Regions from separate parts of the Brevibacillus sp. NPDC058079 genome, predicted to be linked through region 4. Evidence: riboswitches for the same ligand, from Rfam matches in the RefSeq annotation. Region 4 holds a riboswitch; each other region holds the start of a gene.

Region 1 (4,214 bases), on a different contig from region 4:
GAAATATCAATACTTGGAAGGTTTGAACCATCAGCTTGTCCACGATGGGGATCGCTTTTTTATCGGGAACTTGCTATTTGAAGTTATGCATACGCCTGGCCATACACCCGAAAGCATCTCCTTCCTTTTGACAGACCTCGGAGGGAATGCAGATCGCCCCATCGGGATCTTTACGGGAGATTTTGTCTTTGTCGGCGATATCGGCAGACCGGACTTGCTCGAAAAAGCAGCGGGAATGAAGGGTACGTCCGAGTCAGGTGCAAGAGCCATGTTCCAGTCCCTCCAAAAATTCAAGCAACTGCCGGATTATATGCAGGTATGGCCAGCTCATGGCGCAGGAAGTGCTTGCGGCAAAGCACTGGGGGCCGTGCCGTCTTCTACCGTCGGTTATGAAAAGCTCTTTAACTGGGCGATGGCACACTCCAGTGAAGAGGAATTCGTCAAGGCACTCCTGGATGGACAACCAGAGCCACCAACGTATTTTGCAGTGATGAAACGAGTGAATAAGGAAGGTCCTGCCTTGCTCAACGAACTCCCTGTTGTTCAAGAGTTCAACTCGTTTGAACAGGTAAAGGAATCGCTGGAAAACGGACAGATTATCGATACGCGTCCTTTCCAGAATTTTGCGAAGGGGCATCTGGAGGGAACACTTCACATTCCTTTTAACAAGTCATTCGCCAACTGGGCGGGCTGGATCGTTGATTACAATCGTCCGGTACATATTCTGGCCACACCAGATCAGCTGGACGAGATTTTGCTAGCCTTACATTCCGTAGGGATTGATCATGTTACAGGCTTTATCGACAGCGGCAAGCTGATGGAAAGTGAAGTGTCTTCGCTCGAGACAATCGAAGAGGTAACACCGTTGGAGATTGCAGAACGGGTGGGAAAGGGAGAGGTTCACGTAGTAGATGTACGTAATCTGACTGAGTGGAAGGAAGGACACATTCCGGATGCACAGCACATCATGCTCGGTACGCTCGCCATGCGGCTGGATGAGATTCCTCACGATAAGCCTCTTCTCGTACAGTGCCGTTCCGGTGCCCGATCCGCTATTGGCGCAAGCATTCTTCAGGCAAATGGATTCAAGGATGTCATGAATTTGAGCGGCGGAATCTTGAAATGGCAAAAAGACGGCTTGGCAGTCGTAGAACGAGGGTAAAACGAATCGAGGTGTTGCAAAGGGTGAGCGTATGACTATCGACCTTGTGATCACACTGTTTGTTATCGGTTTCGCGGGATCATTTATTTCTGGTCTCGTCGGAATCGGGGGCTCCATCATCAAGTATCCGATGCTTCTGTACATTCCGCCCGCCCTTGGATTCGTTGCTTACACAGCTCACGAAGTATCCGGAATAAGTGCAATCCAAGTATTTTTTGCCACCCTAGCTGCTGTTTGGACTCTGCGAAAAGATAAGCTTATTCATTACCAGCTCGTTCGGTACATGGGAAGTGCCATTATCGTAGGAAGCTTGCTTGGAGGGTATGGAGGAAAATATCTCTCGGCAGAAGCCATCAATATCGTTTACGCCATCCTGGCCACTATTGCTGTAATCTTGATGTTCCTGCCAAAAAAGCGAATGGACGAACGTGAACAGTACGAGGTTATCTTTCATAAACCAACAGCCGTATTATCCGCTTTGATTGTCGGAGGCGCTTCCGGAATTGTCGGGGCAGCTGGCGCTTTTATTTTGGTTCCCATCATGTTGATCATTCTCAAGATCCCGACAAGAGTTACGATTGCTTCATCTCTTGCCATTACCTTTCTTTCTTCCATCGGTTCGACTGCAGGGAAATGGATGGCGGGCGACATATTACTGTGGCCATCCGTGATCATGGTAATCGCCAGTATCATGGCAGCGCCGCTCGGTACGAAGGTCAGCAAACGTTTGGATACACGGGTTCTCCAAACCATTCTGGCCTTGTTGATCCTAGCCACCACGATTAAGATCTGGGCTGATATCCTCATATTCATACGTGTGTGAAGATTTACTTTTTTCATAAATAAAATAAAGAAAAATCAATTGTTATGGAACAGGATTGACATATCCGAGTAAAATGATAAGATAAAAAAGAATTTTACGATGAAATTAAATTTCATAGAACATTCTTATCTAGAGTGGTGGAGGGACTGGCCCGATGAAACCCGGCAACCTTGGTCTGATTGACCTTACGGTGCCAATTCCTGCGGAGTTATTCTGCGAGATGAGAAGGTGGGAACCGTGTAATTGCCCCTCTTCTTTTCGGAGAGGGGTTTTCTATATTTATAATTCATAGTATTCATATCTTTTTACTTTGTATTATGTGAAGGAGGAAACAACGTGCTTCATTATGCGGTCAAGCGTGGCTTTCTCATGATCGTTACCCTTTGGATTATTGTCACGGTAACGTTTGTGACCATGCACCTGATTCCGGGTGACCCGTTCGCGTCTGACGCCAAAATGCTTCCAGAAGAAGTGGTAAAGAACATGCGGGCGGAGTACAACCTGGATCAGCCAATCACGGTACAGTACCTGCTCTATCTGAAAGGATTGCTGCAATTTGACTTGGGGCCCTCTATCCAGTCCAAGACGAGGGATGTGAACACGCTGATTGCAGAGGGATTCCCCGCATCGGCTGTTCTGGGACTCCAGTCCTTTATTGTCGCACTGGCAGGTGGAATCACACTGGGAATCGTAGCGGCACTCTATCACAATCGAACCTTGGATTTCTTGTCTATGTTTGCAGCCATCATTGGGATCTCCGTCCCCAGTTTTATTCTGGCGCCACTTTTGATCAAGTACATGGCGGTCAAATGGGAGCTTCTTCCCGTTGCTGCGTGGGGGAGCTGGGAGCATTCGATACTTCCAACGCTTGCGCTCGCTATCGGTCCGCTCGCCATTATCGCCCGTTTCGTACGAGCCAGCATGCTTGAGGTTTGGCAACAGGAATACATAAGCACGGCGGAGGCGAAAGGGCTTGGCACCTTTTCTATTGTCGTTAGACACGGGATGCGCAATGCCATCCTGCCGGTTCTTACCTTTATCGGTCCGCTGTTTGCCAACCTGATGACGGGAACCTTTGTGGTGGAAAAGATTTTCGCCATTCCCGGGCTCGGCAAATACTTCGTGGAAAGTATTTTTAACCGCGATTATCCCGTTATTTTGGGAACGACAGTGTTTTACAGCTTTGTGCTCATTTTTACTTTGTACATCATCGACCTACTGTATCGGGTGATTGACCCGCGCATCAGATTGACGAGTGGAGGGAAGTAGCGTTATGGCCAATCAGGCAACACAACTGGATAGCCTGTTTCGACCAGTAGACCGAAACAGGCTATCCGAAGAAATTCGGGAACGTCCCAGTCTTGGGTATTGGCAGGAGGTATTGCAGCGGGTATGCCGCAACAAGCTGGCAATGCTTGGGTTCTTCCTGCTCATGGCAGTGGTAACCCTCTCGATCATCGGTCCGATTCTCGTTCCCCACAGCCCGCATGAACAGTCATTGACGAAGGGTAATCTGCCGTTGTCGGGCGAGCATTGGTTTGGAACAGATGACTTGGGTCGGGACATGTGGGCACGTACCTGGGTAGGCGGTCAAATCTCTTTGTTTATTGGTGTGGCGGCAGCTGCTATCGACCTAGTGATCGGTGTATGCGTCGGCGGGATTTCCGGTTACATGGCAGGGAGGAACAAGCTGGGCGACCGTGTGGACAACATCCTGATGCGATTGGCTGAAATTCTGTACAGCATTCCGTATCTGCTGGTGGTAATTCTACTGATGGTGGTTCTGGAGCCTGGTCTCACAACGATTATTATTGCCCTTTCACTAACTGGTTGGGTCGGAATGGCCCGCCTGGTCAGAGGACAAATCATGCAGATCAAGCGTCAGGAGTTTGTGCTGGCTGCAGAAAAGTTGGGTACCTCTCATGCCAAAATTATCATCAAACATCTGCTGCCAAATACGATCGGCGTCATCATCGTCAACCTGACCTTTACGATACCGCATGCGATTTTTGCCGAATCGTTTCTCAGCTTTCTTGGGCTGGGTGTGCAAGCGCCAACCGCCAGCTGGGGAACCATGGCCAACGACGCGCTAGCGGTTATGCTGAGCGGACAGTGGTGGCGGCTGTTTTTTCCGGGATTCATGATTTCCCTTACCATGTTCGCGTGCAACGCGCTCGGGGATGGTTTGCAGGACGCACTGGACCCGCGGATTAGGAAATGAGGGGGAGT
Region 2 (4,214 bases), on a different contig from region 4:
CATCAACGGACCGTTGATGATCTCGAGCGGTACGTATTTATCCAGAGCCAGCTTCAAGTCTTCCACTAGACCATCCTTGGAGCCTTCGACTACATAACGGGCCAAGCGTTCTTCGAGCGTTAGCGAGGAGACTTCCACACTGACTTCCTTTTTCTTTTGGCGATAAAATTCGGTGAAGGCCGCCAATGTCTCATCATTTGTCTCGAATAGAAGAGCTTCTGCCAGCTTTCTCTCGTCTTCTGGAATCGAAGCGTAGCGCTCCAGCTTTTCCGTGTTGACGATGGCGTAATCAAGCCCTGCGAGAGTGGTGTGGTACAAGAAGACCGCATTCAGCACTTCCCGACCTGCAGCAGGCAAGCCGAAGGAAACGTTACTGACACCCAGGATTGTCTTGCAAGCAGGCATTGCTTGTTTGATCAAACGAATTCCTTCTACGGTTTCCAATGCAGAGCCGATGTATTGTTCATCCCCCGTCCCTACTGGAAAGACGAGTGGATCGAAAATAATATCCTGTGGCTTTATTCCATACTGGTTGACAAGAATGTCGTACGAGCGTTGCGCGACCTCCAGCTTCTTTTCGCGAGTGATAGCCATACCCGCTTCCTCAATCGTTCCAACGACAACGGAGGCACCGAACTTGTGAATAAGCGGAACGACTTCCTCAAATCGCTCCAACCCGTCTTCCAGGTTGATCGAGTTGAGAATGGCCTTCCCTTGCGAGTAGCGAAGTCCCAGCTCCATAACCTTGGCATCTGTCGAGTCGATCATGAGGGGCGCTTTTACTTTTTTCACGATGAACTGTAGGAATTTTTCCATATCTTCGTATTCATCACGGTCGGGATCAGCCAAGCATATATCGATGACATGTGCGCCGCGCTTTACTTGTGCCCGGGCAATATCAGATGCTTCTTCATAGTGACCAGCTGCAATCATTTCACGGAATTTTTTGGAACCGATGACATTGGTCCTCTCCCCTACTAGCAGGGGACGATTGTCATCTTCGACGTAAACGACCTCGATCCCGGAGACCGCGCTCAGCGGTTCTACAGCTGCACTGCGAGGCTTGCAGTCTTTCAATGCTTCTGCCATCGCTTGAATATGGTCAGGCGTTGTTCCGCAGCAACCGCCAGCGACGTTTATCCAGCCTTGTTCAGCGAACGCCAGCATTTTCGAGGCAAGTCCTTGTGGCGTTTCATGGTAATGACCGTTCTCATCTGGCAAGCCTGCGTTCGGATAACAGCTGACCGCACATTGGGCAATTCCCGACAATGTCCGCAGATGATCACGCATGAACTCTGGTCCTGTCGCACAGTTCAGACCAATAGAGACTGGCTTTATATGTTCCAAGGAGATGTAAAACGCCTCGATGTTTTGGCCAGCAAGCGTCGTGCCCATCGGCTCAATCGTACCTGACAGCATCACCGGGATCTCCTGTCCAAGCTCTTCAAAAGCTTTGCGAATCCCAATTCCACCGGCCTTAACGTTCAACGTATCTTGCGAGGTTTCCAAAAGAAGAACATCGGAGCCACCGAGAATCAGACCTTTTGCCTGACGATAATACGCCTCGACCAGTTCTTCAAAAGTGACACCGCCTGTCAACGAAAGGGTTTTGGTCGTAGGTCCCATTGCACCTGCTACAAAACGCGGCCACTCCTCCGTGGAATAGGCATCCACCGCTTCTCTGGCCAAGCGTGCTGCCGCTATATTGATCTCAAGGTCTTTCTCTGGCACATCGTACTCGGCTAAAACGATGGAAGCAGCACCAAACGTATTTGTTTCGACGATGTCTGCTCCCGCCTCTAAATATTTCTCATGAATGGAACGGATCACATCTGGTCTGGTCAGGTTCAAGAGTTCATTACAGCCATCATAGGCTTCACCGCCGAAATCATCAGCAGTCAGGTTCGCCTGTTGAAGCATGGTGCCCATTGCACCGTCCAGAATCAGAATTTTCCGGGAAAGCTGTTCGCGAAAAGTTGGTTTCATTGACGTGCCCCTTTTCTCCCTTGCATCGGCTTATTCTCTGTCATTAGGTAAATAAAATCAAAAAATCCTCTTCTTTGAAAGAAGAGGATTTGTCAGCAGATACGAAAACGCCTGAGACATCCTCTTATCTTTCAAAGCACGTAGCTTTGCTGGAATTGGCACCGGATTTTTACCGGTTGCCGAGGCTTCATCAGGCCAGTCCCTCTGCCTCTCTGGATAAGAGTCGTACACTTGTCATTTAGTTGTATTGTGAAATGTCTTGAATGTTTGCAAGTATCTTAACACCCCCTTTGTCTCCCCGTCAATTGTGAATTGTCTATTTTTTACTAAGCCTCTTCTCTTACGCGCCCATTTTTGCCTAAGCTGGGCATCCGCCCAGTCCAATATCGGCATTCGTGTATAGACTGGAGTATAACGGAAAGGAGGGGAAACAAAGATGAGTACATCTTTCTGCGGGAACGGATTCTTCGGTGACTGCTTCGCAATCGTGCTCGTGCTGTTTATCCTGTTGGTTATTATCGGGTGCTCGTGTGACGACTGTTAGATAAGTGTTTAAGAAAGGCTATCCCAAAAGCCATCAGGAATGGCTGCGGGATAGCCTTTTTTTCGTTTTAGTCGGCGATGATCTTGCCTGTCACGGCATCAAGGGCCATAAATTTGTTCGCAAGCTTTTCCTCACTCCACGGCACATACGCCAGCTTCGGTTGAGGTAATTTTTGCCCATCCACATCTTTCATCAAATAGACCAGCTTCAAAGGCATGACGCGTAAATACTCCTCAACAGCCTTGTCTTTCGAGATGATCTTGTCGGATGCTGGAAGCTCCACCAACTCGTGCGTCTCTCTGTAGTTATCAAACTTTGTCACTTTGCCCGTAGACGGATCGACCGTTACCGAATAAGCCGCTTTTTGCTCGCGATCCTGTACAGGAATGCCATCCTTGCTCAGGAAAAATCTGAATTCCCATTCGCCCGATGACACAGGACTCGCTTCGCCTGGCTGTATAACTTGTGCCAATTGTACTTCTTTTACACCTGGATCGACGTATTTATGCAGAAAGGCGAATGCAGCCTCTTCCGCTTGCTGGCGTTTGACTGTCACTGCAGCATTGGAACGCGGTGTTCCCAGCCCGACGACACTGCCTGTTTCTGCGATAACTTCTACGCCGATATACTTGTCATTTTTATCATACCAGACGTATTCCTTGCGTCCATCGCGCTCACGTTCACTCTCTCTGTAGGTCAAGCCTTCTACCTGTACGCCGAACTCTGCTTGCAGCAGTGCTTTTGCCTCATCCTTGGAGCGAACCTTGACGTATTCTTTCGGAGATTCGATTGGATGTGCTTTCTTCGTATTCAACTGATCATAGGCAAGCCCGTTATCTCCCGTTCCATACACAATCTTGCCACTGGTCGCGTCGATATGCCACTCCGTACCATCTTCACGTCCTCGTTGCATGAAGGAAACAGCTGGCGTGTACTCCAGAATAGGCTGCCACTTCTCTCCTTGTTTTGATTCTGGCCGTATTCTCGGATTCTGCACGTATCGAAGCTTCATATGCTCACTCAGCTCTTTGATGGCTACCTCTTCTGACACAGCAGTCGATACATCTGGATATCGTGACGGCTCGAATGATACGGGCTCCTTCCTGAAATATTGGACATGGCCAGAGTCAGTTGTTACTATGCTTATTTCATCAGACAACACTGGCAGCCCGTTATAGTATCGCAAGTACAATCCTGGATTGTTGGCGTCCAACAACCGATAGTTCTCGCTATCAGCCCCGAGCAGTTTGTTCAGAAACTGTCGCTCTTGCTCCAAGGCTTTTGCTCCTTCTGCTTCTTTCCGGCTCGCTGCTTCCTTTTCATCCCTATACAGAAGCATATACGATTCCAGTGCTTGACCATTTCCATAGATCGCAAGAGAAACCTGATGCCCCTCCTTGTTCATTTTCCCCAAGATTACTAACATGCCATCGTGGTTCTTCTCTTTATCCAACAGAAGAAGGGAGGGGTTCAAATCGGGCACGGCATCTGTCAGCTTGGTGAAAAAGGCTTGTTCACTCTTGTTCAATCGCCCGAAAAATGTGACTTGCTCATGCTGGTCAATTCCAACTGACAATACGTCGAACGGAACTCGCTGGCCGTTTTCCATACGTTGATAATTCACGCTCATCCATGGGCCTTTTACCTTATACTCGTCCGTATAGATCTGAGTCTCGACGAGCTG
Region 3 (4,214 bases), on a different contig from region 4:
CCAGTAGGCAGGAGGGTGTTCCATCGTGTGATGCAATTGATCGTAGGTAGCGGCAGCGATTCCCAAGGCTGCTTCGAATAAAGGAGAATACGAGATCTCCACGCGATATGTTGTCCGTTCACTTCCGATATTTAAAACTTTCACGTCTATCCACTCTCCCAAAATTTTCTTGAATGATAGTATTATAAAAACATCGAATGAAAAGTTCAATTATTTTCGAACGAAAATAAAAAAGTAAAAGAAGAATCACAAACCTCTATCCAAAGAGATCACGTGATTCTTCTTTCCTTGTAAAGGTATGGTTAACCTACCGTAGATAATTGCAACGCACGCTGCAAGGCTTGCTCCAGATCAGAGATGATATCGTCGATTGATTCTGTGCCGACGGAGAGGCGAATGAGTCCCGGAGTCACTCCGGCTGCTGCCTGCTCTTCTTCTGTCATTTGCTGATGTGTTGTGCTAGCTGGATGAATGATGAGTGACTTGGAGTCCCCGACATTTGCGAGATGGGAGAACAGCTTCACTGATTCGATCAATGTTTTTCCTGCCTCAATGCCACCGCGAATTCCAAAGGTCAGGATCGCGCCAGCACCTTTTGGCAAATATTTTTGTGCCAATTCATGCTGGGAGTCTGACTCCAGCCCTGGATAGCTCACCCACTCTACGGCAGAGTGATTGGTGAGGAATTGAGCTACTGCCAAGGCGTTCTGGCTATGCCGCTCGATGCGCAGATGCAGTGTTTCTAATCCTTGCAGGAACAAGAAGGAGTTGATTGGGGCGACAGCCGCTCCGATATCGCGCTGGAGCTGGACGCGCGCCTTGATAATATAGGCGAGTGGACCGACTGCCTCTGTATAGACGACACCATGGTAGCTTGGGTCAGGTGTAGTCAGACCTGGGAATTTTCCGTTGTTCCAGTCGAATTTTCCGGAGTCTACGATGATACCGCCAATTGCTGTTCCGTGGCCGCCGATGAATTTGGTGGTGGAATGCACGACAATATCGGCCCCGTGCTCAAAAGGACGGCACAAAATCGGAGTCGCGAAGGTGTTGTCCACGATCAAAGGCACGCCATTTTCGTGGGCAATATTGGCGATCGCCTCGATATCAGCGACATCAATGCGCGGGTTGCCGATCGTCTCGCAGAACACGGCTTTTGTTTTTTCATTGATATAGGCACGGAAATTTTCCGGATTGGATTGATCAGCAAAATGAACCTTGATACCGAGGCGGGGAAGAGTGTGGGCGAACAGGTTGTAGGTACCACCGTAGAGGCTGCTGGAAGCGACGATCTCGTCTCCTGCATGCGCAATATTTAAAATGGCGAATGTAATGGCAGCTTGCCCGGATGCGGTCGCGAGTGCGCCTACACCACCTTCGAGCAGGGCAACACGCTTCTCAAACACATCCTGTGTCGGATTCATGATGCGTGTATAGATGTTCCCAAACTCTTTTAAGCCAAACAGGTTGGCAGCATGCTCCGTATCACGGAAAACGTAGGAGGTCGTCTGATAGATCGGAACAGCACGTGAGCCTGTTACAGGGTCAACCTCCTGTCCACCGTGTACCGCAAGTGTTTCTGGCTTCCATTGTTGTTGATCGGACATGTCCATCTCTCCTTTTACTATGGGAAATCGGCTAATAAAAAACGGAGCATTCTCCTGAGAAGAAGAAGGCTCCGATCATGCACGGGCTTGTGTTCATCTCTCAGAATCACTGGATTCTGCAGGAATTGGCACCATGCAGCTAGTCTGCTGGTTGCCGGGTTTCGTAGGGCCTGTCCCTCCACCGCTCTTGATGAGAAAAGTTGTTGTCGTAATTGTATGAAAATATCCCCTCGCTGTCAACGCATAATAGGAAGTTATCAGGGAGGTTTTTATGTATATATAGATTCACTCATGCCATTAATTTGTAACGCTTTTGCCTCAAGCTGTTCACATCCCGTGTGGCTACTGTCGCAGCCAAATAGGAGATAATGGTAGAAAATAGGGAGCATGGATGTATGGTGAAGCCAAGTGCTCTTCGCGTTAGAAAAGTAAAAAAGCGTGTGATATCATGGAGGTGGTTACAACTGATCTGATCGTACATATAGGAGGATAAATAGCGATGAGCCATGGAGTAAAGGAAATGACACCACAAGAGCTGTTGGAAAAGCTGGAAGCCAAAGAGGAACTGCAAGTCATTGATGTACGTGAAGTAGATGAGTGGAATGCAGGTCACATTAAAGAGGCTAAGCTGATCCCACTCGGCTTTTTGCCGCACCGTATCGATGAGCTGGATAAGAACATTCCGATTGTGATGGTTTGCCGCAGTGGTGCCAGAAGCAATACAGCTACAGAGTATTTGAGTGCACAAGGGTATGACGTGGCGAATATGGTTGGCGGCATGCTCGCATGGCCAGGTGAAGTGGAACAGTAAGAAGGTATAGAAACAGTGTGAATGCCTCCCGTGTGTAATCAGGAGGCATCTCGCATGGGACAAGCAGGGAGGAAGCAACCCGTGAGTGAAGGAACACAATTGCAGCAGGAATCTGCGATGAAAAAACATTGGTTTCCTGTGTTAGCTGGTATTATCCTTTTGGCTATCGTCGGAGTATTTGGTTATAAGTATATGACAGAAGAGAAGATCGAAGTGTTGAAGCCCATCGCGGACTTCACCTTAGACAACAGTGACGGAACAACCTATACATTTAATGAAAGTGCTGGCAAAGTACGACTGGTGGAGTTTATGTTTACCAAGTGCCCGGATATTTGTCCGGCGACTACGTACAACATGGCCAAGCTGCAAGATCAGTTGAAGGAAAAGGGACTGTTCGGAGACAAAGTAGAGTTTATCTCCATTTCCTTTGACCCTGATAACGATACGCCGGAAGTCTTGCAGGAGTACGCAGCCAAGTTCAAGGCAGATCAGAGTAGCTGGAAGTTCCTGCGAGGGGACGCTCAGGCTGTAGAGAAAGTGACGAAGGATTTTGGTCTGATGGTCATGAAGCAGCCAGATGGTTCTTATGCTCATACGGCTCGCATGTTCCTTGTGGATGGAGATGGAAACATGCGCCGCGCGTACGGGATGGCAGCTGACATGGACATGGAAGTCATGATGAAAGAGATGGAACAGCTCGCTGACTAGCGAGTCTCCTCATAGGAGATGTTTACGACATCTTCTGTCTGATTCACGAATTCAATATGAATGAGTAACGCCCACCTGCGATTGCCTTCTTGAAGCAAGAGCTTAAACGTCTCTTCTGACGTGGTGGGCGTTTTTTGTTTTCGTCCGACATGAAGGTAGTCCACAATTTGAGCGTTTGGATATCGCTTCATCGTCTCCTGCATCGCGAGCCTGCCCCATTTTGCATAGGGAGGCTGGGCATAGGTAGGGAACGGCTGAAAGAGGAACAGGAAAAGTACAGTGGAGAGTAGGGGCATCATGTTCCGATAACAAAATAGGCGACGAGCGGCTTGCACTTGCGTATCCCTCTCCTTTTCGAAATGGTTTGCCATGTATTTTGAAGACTTTTCGGAATATCATTCGTAGAAAATAATGACAATGAAATGCGGGAGGTTTTCGATGCATTACTTGCTCATTCCCTTATTTGGCCTTCCTATTTTGGTGGGGGTTCTTGCAGCCATTTTTCAAAAGCCTCCTTTCTGGAAAAAATGGGGGCTCACGATTGCTTCTGCCGTATTGATTTACGGAGGCTGCTTCGCTGCGAATGTATATTGGCAAATGAAGTATGGCATTCCGGTGTTACCCACGGAGTCCGACTTGGAGGTATTTTTATACTTTTGTATCCTGTTGGTGTTTGTTTGTATCCTCATGTATATTGTTTTTTTGATCATGATGAGAAAACAGTTTTGGAAAATGAACCTCGTTTTTCTATGCACAGCTTTTGGTTTGTTTAGCTTTTTTGCTGCTGCTTTTTTAGGCATGGGGCCCTTTTTGAAAAAGGCGGAGTACGTCACCGTCGTACAAAAAGCAAAAGACCAGTGGAAAGCGGCGAAGATGGACAATGAGAAGCCGATTGATCTCGCCATCGTATACAGCAGACAAGACTGTACCAAAAATTGTGCTGGGTATCCGTATACTAGTCTGATCCTGGTACGGAATCAGTCGGATCAGCCGTTGGAGATCGACTTGAAACTGCGATTGCAAAACAAAAGTGGCGCCGTGTTAAAAGAAAGCGAAGCCGTACCACTAAAGCTCTCTTCAGGAGAAAT
Region 4 (4,214 bases):
ATGGGCACGCGTTGGAAAGAACACGCTCCTATTTAGCGTGTTGGCCATCTTCGTCGTCGGAACCTACTACCTATTCCAAACTGTTATGGATGGAGAACATGCCAACCCGAACACGCAGCCTGCTCCTGACAATACCGTGAACCAAAAGACTTCTGTGCAGCTCACCTTTGTCGGTGACATCATGATGTCAGGGAATGTAGAGAAAACCTTACTAGCAAACAGCTATGACTACCCATACAAGCATGTAAGCTCGCTCTTTTTGCAAGATGATATCACAATTGCCAATTTGGAGACGCCGATCACCGAAACTGGTGTTGCTGCACAGAACAAGGCCTATGTCTACAAGTCGTCGCCACTTGCTGTTCCTGCCATGAAAAACGCTGGGATTGATGTGGTGAATCTCGCCAATAACCACTCGATGGATCAAGGAGCGCCGGGATTGCTGGATACCTTTGACGCTTTAGACGAAAACCGGATTGAATACGTCGGCGCAGGTAAGGATGCCAGCCGTGCCTATTCACCTGTATTCATAGAAAAGAACGGCATCAAGATCGCGATTCTCGGCTTCAGCAGGGTCATTCCCGAAACGAGCTGGTATGCAGGGCATTCCCAGCCAGGTATGGCCGCTTCCTACGATCCTTCACTAGCAGTAAAAGCGATCCAAGAAGCGAAAAACCAAGCGGATCTCGTCGTGGTGATTGCACACTGGGGCAAGGAACGCGCTGATTATCCTGTCGATCATCAAAAAGAGTTGTCTCGTGCCTACATCGATGCTGGTGCAGATTTGATTGTCGGCGGTCATCCCCACGTACTTCAAGGTTTTGAACGATACAACGACAAATGGATTGCGTACAGTCTCGGCAATTTCATTTTCACACGATCAAACGAACCCAAGACCTGGGAAACGATGGTTCTGCAAGCAAACTGTACGAAAAGCGGCGATTGTGAGCTGACGATGCTTCCGTTTCACGCAGAATTGGGACAAGCTGTACCCATGAATGAAAGCAACGGCGCTACCCTGCTAAAACGCATTGAATCCATTTCAGAGAGTGTCGACATACAAAGTGACGGGCGTATTCAACCTCGTGCAAAAGCGGTGGAGACTGCCCCCTGACAAAAGAAGCCGTGTTTCCAGGTAACTAGAAATACGGCTTTTCTTCTTATGATTCCTCTTACTTACGCAGATTCGATAATAGGGAAGCAGCGCACTTCTAAGCCAAAATCATTTTTCAATAGGAACTCGTGCTCTTCGCTGATTCCTGTCACGATCAAACCTGCGCGCAAGACGCCTCCCAAGTCGAATTGGACTTTTAGTTTATGCACGTTGACTCCTGCGTGCTGAAGGAAATGCAGGACACGATCTGGCGTAGCAGTATGACATGAGCCCTCAAGATAACATAGGACGTGTTCTACCGAGTCCACCGTGACTCCAGCTTTGTCAGCCGTTTTTTCTTTCCAAGTAGGATGCGGTGTGAATGGCTGTGTCAATAAATAGGCCAAATCCTCCACGACTGCACTTGCTGTGGGGAGCTCTCCTGCCCCTCTTCCTGTAAACAACAAGTCTCCTACGATGTTGCCGGATAGCTGGACAGCATTAAACGCGTCGTGGATTTGCGCCAACGGATGGCTCAGCGGAAGCATGGTTGGTTCAACAGATAGGCGAATTCCTTTCTCAGCTTGATAGGCCTGCGCGATCAGCTTGATCCGGTACCCGAGCTCGCTCGCAATTCGAATGTGACCTGCTGACAAATCTGCAATTCCTTTGCGAACAACATCTGCTAAAGGCAGCGATTCTCCGTACACAAGCTGTGCCAAGATATACAACTTGTACATAGCATCAAAGCCTTCCACATCCGAACGAGGGTCTGCTTCCGCATAGCCCAGCTCCTGCGCTTGCTTAAGCACCTCCTGGTAGGAGAGCTGCTCTGCCTCCATTTTCGTCAAAATGAAGTTCGTTGTTCCGTTAAGAATACCACGAACGCCTTGAATATCGTTCGTGCGTAGGAACTGCCGGAGCACGCTCAAGATCGGGATGCCCCCTGCCACACTCGCTTCATAGGCAAGATGCACTTGATGTTGATTTGCCAAATCGACTAGCTCCGTTCCTTTTTTCGCCAGGAGCTCTTTGTTGGCAGTTACCACATGGCAGCCCTTTTCGATCAAAGCACGGACGTAGTCATAGGTAGGTTCTACACCACCCATGACCTCCACCACGATATCCACATTGCTGCTCAATACATCCTCAAAGTCTGTTGTCAGTAAAGCCGGGTCGATATGAACCGCCCGCTCTTTTTCCGAGTCACGCACCAATGCCTTGACGATCTCAATTCGTTTACCCAGACGAGAAGCCAGCTTCTCCTGCTGCGAACGGATCGTTTTGATTACGCCTCCACCCACTGTTCCCAATCCCAATAATCCCACGCGTACCACTTCTGCACTCATCCTGACCACCCCATACCCCGAATTTTAGATAAAAAGAAAAGCCATCTTCGATAAGAAGAAGGCTTGTTAGCAGCTAATAATGCTCCCCCTCCTTATCTCCCAGGACGTATATGTCCTGCAGGAATTGGCACCTTGTCACAAAATATGCGTGACGGTTGCCGGGCTTCATCGGGCCAGTCCCTCCACCTCTCTGGATAAAGAAAATATGAAATTGAAAAAAACCTTCTTCGCTAAGAAGAAGGTTCATCTACTAATGGAGTAACCCGCTTCTTATCTTTCGAGACGAAACGTCTCGCAGGAATTGGCACCTTGTCGCATTATGCAACGGTTGCCGGGCTTCATCGGGCCAGACCCTCCACCTCTCTGGATAAGAACCATTTATGCTGTTGAGCTTTATTCTAAGAAATTCCAAGGCAAGCGTCAACAAAATTCTTTCTTTTCTGATTGCAATCTGAATTGGCCAGGCTTTCTCAGTTGTGGGTGAACAGGCTTTCTACCTCTTCCATACTACAGCAAGTGCAATGAAACACGCCCTCCTGGCATTCCTCAGGCAGCTCTTTTTCCTCGACATATCCGCACCATTGGCAAATAAAAAGTTGCATCATCGCACACCCTCCTCTTCTTTTATCCTGCCCAAAATAAAAAGAGCATTTTCCACTCGACCGTGACGATCGTTAGAAAATGCCAGAAAAGGAGGGACGTACTTGTCCACTCGCTGTTTTTCGCAAGCCATCTCTAACACCTCCCTATCTCCCGTAGGTCTATCAGTGTTGTCGAAACAGGCAGGTCTCCTGACTATGGGTTCATCGTCTAGCGTCGCCTTCCCCGTCTATTTTGATAGACCAGTGGCTTGTTGGACGCTGACTCCCCTCTTACAGTGGCGGGACCGTGTCGGATTTGCACCGAGCTTCCCTATTATCCTTGTGGCGAATTGGTTACGCCCTAAGGAACCTGTTTCCACCTATGGAATTGTCATTTCTTACTACTACACTCAGATTTTACCTTATTCCTCCTTGTTTTTCGAACATTGTTCGTGGGTCAGTAACCATTCCTTTCGCCACAAGTCACCCGAACAGCCTGCTAAACTCCCGTTTGCTCCTATAGGTGGTCAATGTGTGCCAGACTGTTTTCTGAAAGTCTGTCCCTTTCATCCACTGGGGAACAGAAAAAGAATGTCTCTTGCCGGAAAAATATTCGTCCAGCTGTTGCCGGCAAAAGAGGAGAGGCTCTGACCTACCCCAAATACCGATCTTTCAAAATGGCAGTGTGGTGAGCTTCATGTCCAGCAATCACATAGGCCAACGTCCTTGCAGATAGCTTGTTTCCGTTGGCAAGTCCTGTACGCAACCACGCTTCCGGAAAGATTCCGCGGACCTGTGCGATGGTGGAAGCCCGAACAGCCTTATACTCTTCCAGTAAATCAGAGAGGTCTCTTAGCTGAAAACACCCGTGTTCGACAAAAGCATTCTCATCAAAACCGACGAGGGGTGTCTGATCTCCTCTCGCGATTCTCAGTAAGCGATAGCTCATGATGCGTTCTGTATCGACAAGATGACCCAAAACCTCTTTTACCGTCCATTTGCCTAGTGCATACCGATAATCAATTTGCTCAGGCGCAAGTGACGAAAATAGCGCGACTTGCCTCTCTCCTTGTTGCGTGAGGATCGTTTGCAGATCGCCCTCTGGTACAAGCCCAATATAATAGTCAAAATAAGCAGCGTATTCATCGCGAGCTGGTCGTCTGAGCATGTATTTCCCACTCCTCGTCATTC

Evidence for each region. A riboswitch is a leader RNA that binds a small molecule or an ion and turns the genes downstream of it on or off. The one in region 4 is predicted to bind S-adenosylmethionine.
Region 1: linked by a shared signal. The riboswitch ahead of ACFVS2_RS04200 (ABC transporter permease) and the one ahead of ACFVS2_RS08350 (homoserine dehydrogenase) in region 4 are both predicted to bind S-adenosylmethionine.
Region 2: linked by a shared signal. The riboswitch ahead of metH (methionine synthase) and the one ahead of ACFVS2_RS08350 (homoserine dehydrogenase) in region 4 are both predicted to bind S-adenosylmethionine.
Region 3: linked by a shared signal. The riboswitch ahead of ACFVS2_RS28450 (homocysteine synthase) and the one ahead of ACFVS2_RS08350 (homoserine dehydrogenase) in region 4 are both predicted to bind S-adenosylmethionine.

What each region holds. Positions count from the first base shown of each region.
Region 1 is NZ_JBHVSO010000001.1:880,834-885,047, forward strand. It holds gene ACFVS2_RS04190 (MBL fold metallo-hydrolase) at 1-1,162, shown strand, start outside; gene ACFVS2_RS04195 (sulfite exporter TauE/SafE family protein) at 1,194-1,985, shown strand; SAM riboswitch class I at 2,108-2,212, shown strand; gene ACFVS2_RS04200 (ABC transporter permease) at 2,322-3,254, shown strand; gene ACFVS2_RS04205 (ABC transporter permease) at 3,259-4,206, shown strand.
Region 2 is NZ_JBHVSO010000001.1:141,280-145,493, reverse strand. It holds gene metH (methionine synthase) at 1-1,986, opposite strand, end outside; SAM riboswitch class I at 2,108-2,209, opposite strand; gene ACFVS2_RS00745 (YjcZ family sporulation protein) at 2,423-2,530, shown strand; gene ACFVS2_RS00740 (YcdB/YcdC domain-containing protein) at 2,598-4,214, opposite strand, start outside.
Region 3 is NZ_JBHVSO010000013.1:27,541-31,754, reverse strand. It holds gene ACFVS2_RS28455 (ArsR/SmtB family transcription factor) at 1-144, opposite strand, end outside; gene ACFVS2_RS28450 (homocysteine synthase) at 303-1,607, opposite strand; SAM riboswitch class I at 1,698-1,804, opposite strand; gene ACFVS2_RS28445 (rhodanese-like domain-containing protein) at 2,107-2,418, shown strand; gene ACFVS2_RS28440 (SCO family protein) at 2,500-3,126, shown strand; gene ACFVS2_RS28435 (YqzG/YhdC family protein) at 3,123-3,461, opposite strand; gene ACFVS2_RS28430 (hypothetical protein) at 3,565-4,214, shown strand, end outside.
Region 4 is NZ_JBHVSO010000002.1:349,426-353,639, forward strand. It holds gene ACFVS2_RS08345 (CapA family protein) at 1-1,114, shown strand, start outside; gene ACFVS2_RS08350 (homoserine dehydrogenase) at 1,177-2,442, opposite strand; SAM riboswitch class I at 2,532-2,643, opposite strand; SAM riboswitch class I at 2,710-2,816, opposite strand; gene ACFVS2_RS08355 (hypothetical protein) at 2,913-3,047, opposite strand; cobalamin riboswitch at 3,207-3,412, opposite strand; gene ACFVS2_RS08360 (DinB family protein) at 3,676-4,191, opposite strand.